Regions from separate parts of the Roseburia sp. AF02-12 genome, predicted to be linked through region 1. Evidence: a T-box and tRNA genes for the amino acid it is inferred to sense, from the RefSeq annotation. Region 1 holds a T-box; the other holds one or more tRNA genes.
What was found. The T-box of region 1 lies ahead of DV740_RS02355 (proline--tRNA ligase). A T-box ahead of a tRNA ligase gene usually reads a tRNA of that ligase, here a tRNA-Pro.
Positions count from the first base shown of each region.

Region 1 (4,416 bases):
TGGATGAGGATGTCACAATTTATGTTCTGGAAGCGGAAGGAAATATGGATGATACTCTTGCAACGACATTAAAGCGTTATGAAGGCGAATCTTCCCATATTTCGGTAGAATATAAAGACCCCTCCGTTTATCCGAATTTTTACCGGGATTATACGGATGATACATCTATCACCAGAAAGAGTCTGATTGTAGAAAGCAGTAAACGTTCCAAAGTAATTAATTACAGTAATATTTATGAAACCAGTATAGATTACAGTACCTATAGCAGCCAGACTACAGGCTATGATGGAGAGGGACAGCTTACCAGTGCCATTTCCTATGTCACATCCGATGAAATGCCGGTTATGTACGAACTGCAGGGACATGGTGAGACAGCATTGAACGGTAATTTTAAAGATGCTGTTGAGAAAGCAAATGTCACTTTAAACAGCCTCAACCTGATGCAGGCAGACAGCATTCCGGAAGATGCACAGGCACTTATTATCAATGGACCGACCTCTGATTTTTCATCCGATGATGCGTCAAAAGTAATTGATTATATCAATAAAGGTGGAAAACTTTTTGTAACGCTATCTTATACAGATGCTGATATGAGTAATTTTTATTCGGTTTTAAATGAGTTTGGCATTACTGCAGTAGATGGAATGGTGATGGAGAGCAATACCGGTTCTTATTATCAGGCACCATATTATCTTTTGCCAAATGTAGAAAGCGGTGCACTGACTTCCGGTGTGGATGGCTATGTATTTACACCGTATGCAGTAGGTCTTACCTATAATACCGATACCGAAAATGTAACCTATACACCTTTACTTACCACTTCGGATGCAGCGTACAGTAAGACAGATGCTACAAGTTCCTTAGAGCAGACGGAGGATGATATTGCAGGACCGTTTACGGTAGGATTAAAGGCGGAAAAAACCATGGATGATACAAGCGCAGATATTCTTGTATATTCTTCCATGAGTATGTTTACGGATGATGCAGACAGTATGGTATCCGGAAATAATTTATCCGTATTTTCAAAATCCATTGCAAGCTATATTCCGGAAGACAGCGGTTCAGCAGTTGTGATTCCGGTCAAAGAATATGACAGCAGTACCCTGACCGTACCGGCTTCGGTTGTCATTGCATCAGCTGTAATCGGCATTGCAGTAATTCCGTTATTGCTTCTTGCAATCGGTATCGTAATCTGGATGAGAAGGAGAAAGAAGTAATGAAGAAACAGAAAAAACAGTTGATTGCTTTATGCATCCTGCTTCTTATCTGCATTGTGGCATGGGTTGGCCTGACGAAGTGGAATAAGAGCCAGGAACAGAAAAAACAGGAAGAGGAAGAAGCTTCAAAAGTAACGGTGACAGATGTTAACACAGAAGATGTAAATGCATTTTCTTATCAATATAATAATGAGACACTGTCTTTTGTAAAAGAAGATGATACATGGTATTATGAGGCAGATAAAAGCATTTCTTTAGACCAGGATACTATGGAAACATTGATTGCCACCACAGCACAACTTACGGCAGAGCAGGAAATCAAGGATTATGAGGACTTATCAGAGTATGGACTTGAAACGCCGTCAAATACCATTACACTGACGACAGGGGATGGAACAACAACACTTCTGATCGGAAATAAAAATGACATGCTGAGCCAGTATTATGTAAAGACGGATCAGTCTGACAGTATTTATCTGGCAGGAAGTGCAGTATATACCACTTATCAGAAAGGAATCGCAGATTTGACTGCAGCAGAAAGCACAACCGAAATTGCGGAATAAAAGGATTGACAAGTAAAATATCCGTTGGTAAAATATATGAGAAAGTGTGGAAGAGAAATAGTAATCATTGGAAGCCTTCAGAGAGAAAACGGCAGGTGAGAGTTTTTGACGGAAGATGATGAACCAGTCTTGGAGCTGCATATCCAAGCAGAAGTGAAGGTATGTCGGGTTCTCCCGTTACAGAGAGAAGGCATAAGAAGATGTGCCGGAGTGCAGGAGCAGTCCTGAATTTAGGTGGTACCACGGATGAAACATTCGCCCTAAGCTAAATCATAGCTTAGGGCTTTTATATTGCTTTAAGCAGATGAGTTGCAAGAATAGAAAAAGGAGATAAGAAAATGAAACTGGAAAAATTAGTTGGTGACCGGTTTAAAGAGAGACCGGCAGATTGTGTGATTGACAGTCATGCACTTATGGTAAAAGGTGGATACATCAAATATGTGGCAAATGGTATCTATTCTTCATTCCTGCCATTAAAGAGAATTACACGTAAGATTGAGCAGATTCTTCGTGAAGAGATGGACAAGGTAGACGGACAGGAAGTACAGTTCCCGGTTGTTATGCCTGCATCTATCTGGGAAGAATCCGGAAGATATGAAAGCATCGGAGACGAGCTGCTTCGTTTTACAGACAGAAACGGTGCCAGGATGGTACTTGGCATGACCCACGAAGAAGCAGCCGTACAGCTGGTTCGTGAGTATGCACAGAGCTATACCAAATATCCTTTTATGATTTATCAGATTCAGACCAAATTCCGTGATGAAGCAAGACCTCGTGCCGGATTAATCCGTGTAAGAGAGTTTACCATGAAGGATGCATATTCCTTCCATACCAGCCAGGAAGATTTGGAGCAGTATTATCAGAGAGTACACAAGGCATATGAGCGTATTTTTGAAAGAGCCGGTATTCCGGAAGTGGTATCCGTTGCATCTGATTCCGGTATGATGGGCGGAAGCCTTTCCCATGAGTTCATGCTTCTTACTCCGATTGGAGAAGATTCCATTGTACTTTGTGATGATTGTGGATACAAAGCAAATATGGAAGCTGCAGAAAATATTTCTGATATTCCAAGAGCCGCAGAATCAGCAGAACTGGAAAAGGTTCATACACCAAATATCCATACTATTGAAGATATCTGTGAATTCTTTGGCGATAAGACAAACAACTCCTGTAAAGCAGTTGTTTATCAGAAAAATTCAGATGACAGCTATGTGGTTGTATTTATCCGTGGCGATCTGGAAATCAATGAGACCAAGCTTGTTAATTATCTTGGTGATCAGATTCATGCTGCTGTTATTACAGAAGAATGCGGATTAAATGCAGGCTATATCGGACCGGTTGGCTTACATATCAATGCACCTCATGTGGTTTTATATGATAAGTCTCTGGAAGGAAGAAATAACTTATCCTGCGGAGCAAATGAAGAGGAATACCACTTCAAAGGACTTGATATGGAGCGTGATGTAAAAGACGCAGAATATCATGATTTTGCTAAGGTATACGAAGGTGGAATCTGCCCGAAATGTGGTAAGAAGACCGTCCGTATTTCTAAAGGTATTGAAGTGGGAAATATCTTCCAGCTCGGAACCAAATATACCAAGTCCATGAAGATGACTTATGTAGATAAAGATGGTGAGAGACAGACTCCAATCATGGGCTGCTATGGAATCGGTGTCGGAAGACTTGCTGCTGCTGTATGTGAAGCCCATCATGATGAGTATGGTCCAATCTGGCCAAAAGAAATTGCTCCATGGCAGGTCCACCTTTGTGCAGTAAGACCGGATAATGAAGAAGTAAAGGCTTTTGCTGATGATTTATATGAGAAAATGCAGAATGCCGGTATTGAAGTTATCTATGATGACCGTACCGTAAGTGCCGGTGTTATGTTTGCCGATGCAGACCTTCTTGGAATTCCACTTCGTGTTATCGTAAGTCCTAGAAATATGAAGCAGGGAATCGTAGAAGTGACATCCCGTGATAAGACCTTAAAGGAACAGGTTCCGGTAGAAAACGTATTTGAAGAAATTCAGAAGTACTTATAAGAAGAGATTAAAAATAGCATATTGTGAATGATATGAGAAGAACTCCTGCCGGTTGGAAAACAATCAGCAGAAGTTCTTTTTGTGCGAATAGCGAGAAAAATCGCATGCCTGCATGCAGATTTGGCAAGCACCGCGATAACTCGAGAAACTCGCAAAGCGTGTTTCTCGTAGTTAGTGCGTCTGTTTATTAATATAGCTTGTCTTAAATTTTGAATACATAATCTTCTGGCTGCGGTACAGTCCGTAATAGCCGGAGAGCATATAACTGAATGCAATCGCAAGAAGCAGGAACGGCATTGCAGCAAAGCCGAACATTTCAAAGCTGATCAGCAAAGAAGTAATCGGGCTGTTGGTGACACCACAGAAAATGGCGGCCATACCGATGGCGGCACATAAGGTTGGGGAGAAACCGGTCAACGTTCCAAAGAGACAGCCGAAGCTTGCACCGATAAAGAAAGTAGGAACAATTTCGCCACCTTTGAAGCCGGCACCAAGAGTCAGGGCAGTAAAAATAATTTTTAAAAGAAAAGCTTCCGGTGCCACTGTGCCGTCAAAGCATTTGGAAATAATATTAACGCCGGTTCCGTTGTAATC
Region 1 covers NZ_QTXS01000001.1:495,920-500,335, forward strand. The annotation lists gene DV740_RS02345 (Gldg family protein) at 1-1,217, shown strand, start outside; gene DV740_RS02350 (DUF4340 domain-containing protein) at 1,217-1,780, shown strand; T-box leader at 1,819-2,046, shown strand; gene DV740_RS02355 (proline--tRNA ligase) at 2,119-3,822, shown strand; gene DV740_RS02360 (chloride channel protein) at 3,994-4,416, opposite strand, start outside.

Region 2 (4,416 bases), 1.4 Mb from region 1:
TTATTTCACAAATTTTTCACAATTTTATTAGCACTCACCTCTTGACAGTGCTAATAATTGGTGCTATAACGTAGTCAGAACAAAGGAGAGGAACAAAAAGAGGTTCCTAAAACATCCCGGTTCCAAAGAAACAAGGTAAACAAGCATAGATAGATTTATTTAAAAAAGGAGAGATGACTTATGTTGATGCCTAGTATTTTTGGAGAGAATTTATTTGATGACTTCTTTGAGGATTTTCCATGGATGGACGATAACATGGACATGAAAAAAACTGAAAAAAAACTTTACGGTCGTAGAGCCGCACGTCTGATGAAGACTGATATTAAGGAACAGGACAATGGTTACGAACTGGTAATCGATTTACCTGGATTTAAGAAAGACGAAGTAAGTGCTTCCTTAGAAAATGGTTACCTGACCATCAGTGCCGCCAAAGGCTTGGATGAGGAAGATAAAGATAAGAAATCCGGCAAGTACATCCGTAAGGAACGTTATTCCGGAGCCTGCAGCCGAAGCTTTTATGTCGGTGATGGCATTACCGAAGAGGATATCAAAGGCGAATTTAAACATGGTATCTTAAAACTCTTCGTTCCGAAGAAAGAAGCAAAACCTGCAGTAGAAGACCACAAGTACATTGCCATTGAAGGATAATAGAATTTTATATAGTATCTGATTTAGATTAAGAAAGGAAGCATGTTATTATGTCAGATAAAAATCCAAAACATCCATTAAAGAAGAAGAAAGTAAAAGCAAAAATTAATGTAGCCGACCATGAGGCTGTTGAGGAAGCCAGAGAGGCTCACAGAAATAAAAAACATTATTATTAATTACAACAATTATTTTCAGGAGGAATGACTTATGTTAGTACCAAGTATTTTTTCAAACAACTTTGTAGATGATATATTCGATGATGTATTTCCATTCGGAGCTTACAATGCTCCTGCAGCAGACAACCGCGCTGCCATGAACACTGACGTTAAGGAATTTGACGACAGATATGAACTGGAATTTGAACTTCCGGGCTTTAAGAAAGAAGATATCCAGGCTGAGCTGAAAGACGGATACCTCATCGTCAATGCCAAACACCAGGACAACAAGGACGAAAAAGACAAAGATGGCAAATATATCCGTAAAGAACGTTACTATGGCTCTTACCAGCGTAGTTTCTATGTCGGAGATGGCGTTACTCAGGATGACATCAAAGGCGGTTTTGAAAATGGTATCCTGACTCTGACCGTTCCGAAGAAAGAAGCAAAACCTGCTGTGGAAGAAAAGAAATATATTTCCATTGAGGGATAATACCAGGATAATTAAAAGGAAAAAGGGGCGGTGTGAGTATTCACACCGCCTCTCCTTTTTATGTGAGAAACACGCTTTGCGTGTTTCTCGTAGTTTAGCTGACATTACTTTATCGTCGATGCCCGCTGTCTGATATTCTTATTAAAATTAATCACATTGTGATTATATTCTTCATCCATCAGTTCAGAATGAATCATAAAATCTGCGGTCGCTTTATTATTGGCAATCGGAATGTCATAGACCTGGGCAATACGAAGCAATGCTTTTACATCCGGGTCATGAGGTGCTGCAGTAAGCGGGTCTGAAAAGAAAATAACGAAGTCTATTTTTCCCTCTACTATCTTGGCACCAATCTGCTGGTCTCCACCCAGCGGGCCACTATTATAGCCCTTAACCGGCAGTCCCGTCTGGTCTGTAATCATCTTTGCAGTTGTTCCTGTTCCACACAGAAAATGTTTCTTTAAAGTCTCTGCATTGTCTTTACACCACTGAATCAGTTCTGCCTTTTTCCCATCATGGGCAATCAATGCAATATTTTTCTGTTTTCCGATTGTCAAAGTAAGAAAATCCGGTTCCATACTCATATTGTGTCTTCTCCTTTATTGTATTATTTTCCAACCTTTTCATTTATCAAGTGAAAATCAACTCCTGATAAACAATTGCAGCTCGCCAATCACGCTTATATGTTGACTTGCTTACGTTCATTATAACATGACAAGATGATTCCAGACAATATTGGGGTAGAAATCTTCATATAAAAAACGAGTACACTTAACAGTCTACTCGTTTTTTTCGTCGATGCGACAGGATTTGAACCTGCGACCTCTGCGTCCCGAACGCAGCGCTCTACCAAGCTGAGCCACGCATCGTTATTTAATTCTTTCACACGCTCAACTATATTAGCATATATCGCATTTTTTGTCCAGTAATATTTTTATTTTCTTTTCTACTTAATCGTTTTATGTTATACTTAAGTCAATCATAAGAATGGCTTTTACAATGCCAAGTAACTTTTTTACCAGAGAAAGGCACATTATGGAGAACAACCAGAGACCAACCATTGCAATTATGTTAGGTGACACCCAGTCCAGCTACTCAGAAGACTTACTTCGGGGTTTCTATACCTGTGCCAGAGAAGAAGATGTCAATATTATTTTTCTGATGGGCCCTCAGATGCCACAATATTGTAAAGATATTTTATCCTGCAGCTTTGACGGGGACTATAATTATCAGTTCGATACCATTTATGATTATGTACATTTCAGCAAGCCGGATGCACTGATCATCACTTATGGTTCCCTTTCTATTTTTAAAAGTAATCAGGTAAAAGCGGAATTTCTTTCCCATTACAAAGATATTCCATTTCTGATGTTAGAGGACACACCGGACGATCCGGACATCCCATATCTGATTGCTGACAACTACAACGGCATGCGGCAATGTATCGAACATCTTGTGAATGTCCATGGCTATCGTAAGATTGCTTTTGTAGCAGGACCAGCTAACAACAAAGACTCCAACGAACGGCTGAAAGCCTACCGAGATGTTATGGTGGAACATCAGCTTCCGGTCACGGATGATATGGTCGTCTATGGCAACTACTCAGAGCTTGTCACCGAGCAGGTGGAATATATCTTAGACCACAACCCGGGATTAGAGGCAATTGCTTTTGCAAATGATAATATGGCAAAGGCAGGATACCGCGTCTGTGCTGCAAGAGACCTTTTGGTGGGACATGACATTGCCATTACCGGTTTTGACGACATTGACCACGCAAAAACCATGGAGCCACCACTGACCAGTGTTTCCCACAGCAGCTTCCAGTTCAGCTACCAGGCATTACAGACTGCGCTTATGCTCTGTCAGGGAAAGAAGCCACAATCCTGCCGGATGTCAGCCATTTTTCACCAGAGGAGCTCCTGCGGCTGCCAGCTGCACACCGGCTTTACCACACTGCGTCATATCAGCATGGAGCAGCTGCACGATTTTATACACCAGCAGGTCGATGCTATGGCTGAGGAATTATTCTCTTCCATTTCATACGAAAAAGATCGTAATTACTATACCGAAGTTCTACATGCATATTTTGAAAATATATATGAAGAAATCTTTATCCGGAAGGGAACTGACTTCTCCAACGAGCCTCTGATTCGTTATCTGAGAAAGCTTACTGCATATCCCCATATTTCCGGAGAAATGCTCCTAGAGCAACTTACTTCATTACTCCGTACACTGATTAACTTCTCGGAGGAAGAACTGCTGCAGACACAGCTTTCCGGCATTTTATCCTTTACCCAGCAATACGTTCATTCTGCGGATGTCTTCCAGCTAGAAAAAGAAATCATGGATTCTAACCGGAAAGCCTGGTTTGTACCTTCCTTTACAAGAGATTTGATTAACTCCGGTGCCAATTTCAAAGAAACGATTACACATATCATGGAGCGGCTGCATCTGATGAATGTCAAAAGTTCCTTCTTTTTCTTCTTTGACAAACCGGTCATTCATCAGGAAAATGAGCTTGCAGAGTATCCGGACGAAATCTATCTGGCAGCATATTACCATGATGAAAAATCAGTCTACCATGAACCGGGCAAACGTCCAAAAGTAACGACTGCCAATGGATTTTCCAGTTTTCTTCCAAAGGAACACAGCCACTGCTATACATCATTTATCCTCTTTTCCGGAGATGAACAGTTCGGTCTGCTGCTTTGCGAAGTGGAACAGAAAGATATTTCCTTTATGCAGATTTGCAGCCTCCAGATTGGTGCACTCCTGCATTTTATCCAGTTAAATGCCAGCGAACGCCAGATTCAGAAAGAATTACAGGATTCCATGAAAGTCATTCAGGAGCAGAACAGCATCTTAAGCTATATCTCCGAATATGACGACTTAAGCCAGCTTTTGAACCGCCGTGGATTTATGGAACGGGCATCCCATGCTATAGAATCCAATTCCGGCAAAAAGGCTTATCTTCTCTTTGGTGACTTAGACCACTTAAAAGAAATCAATGACTGTTTCTCACATCTTGCCGGTGATTTTGCATTGCGTACCGTATCTGAACGGCTCCGGAAATGCCTGCCGAAAGATGCCATTACTGCAAGACTCGGTGGAGATGAATTT
Region 2 covers NZ_QTXS01000001.1:1,927,652-1,932,067, forward strand. The annotation lists gene DV740_RS09415 (Hsp20/alpha crystallin family protein) at 181-648, shown strand; gene DV740_RS15195 (hypothetical protein) at 699-824, shown strand; gene DV740_RS09420 (Hsp20/alpha crystallin family protein) at 856-1,296, shown strand; gene DV740_RS09425 (methylglyoxal synthase) at 1,401-1,874, opposite strand; tRNA gene DV740_RS09430 (tRNA-Pro) at 2,092-2,165, opposite strand; gene DV740_RS09435 (GGDEF domain-containing protein) at 2,332-4,416, shown strand, end outside.
Region 2: it encodes a tRNA-Pro, which carries the amino acid that the T-box ahead of DV740_RS02355 (proline--tRNA ligase) is inferred to sense. The anticodon was not compared.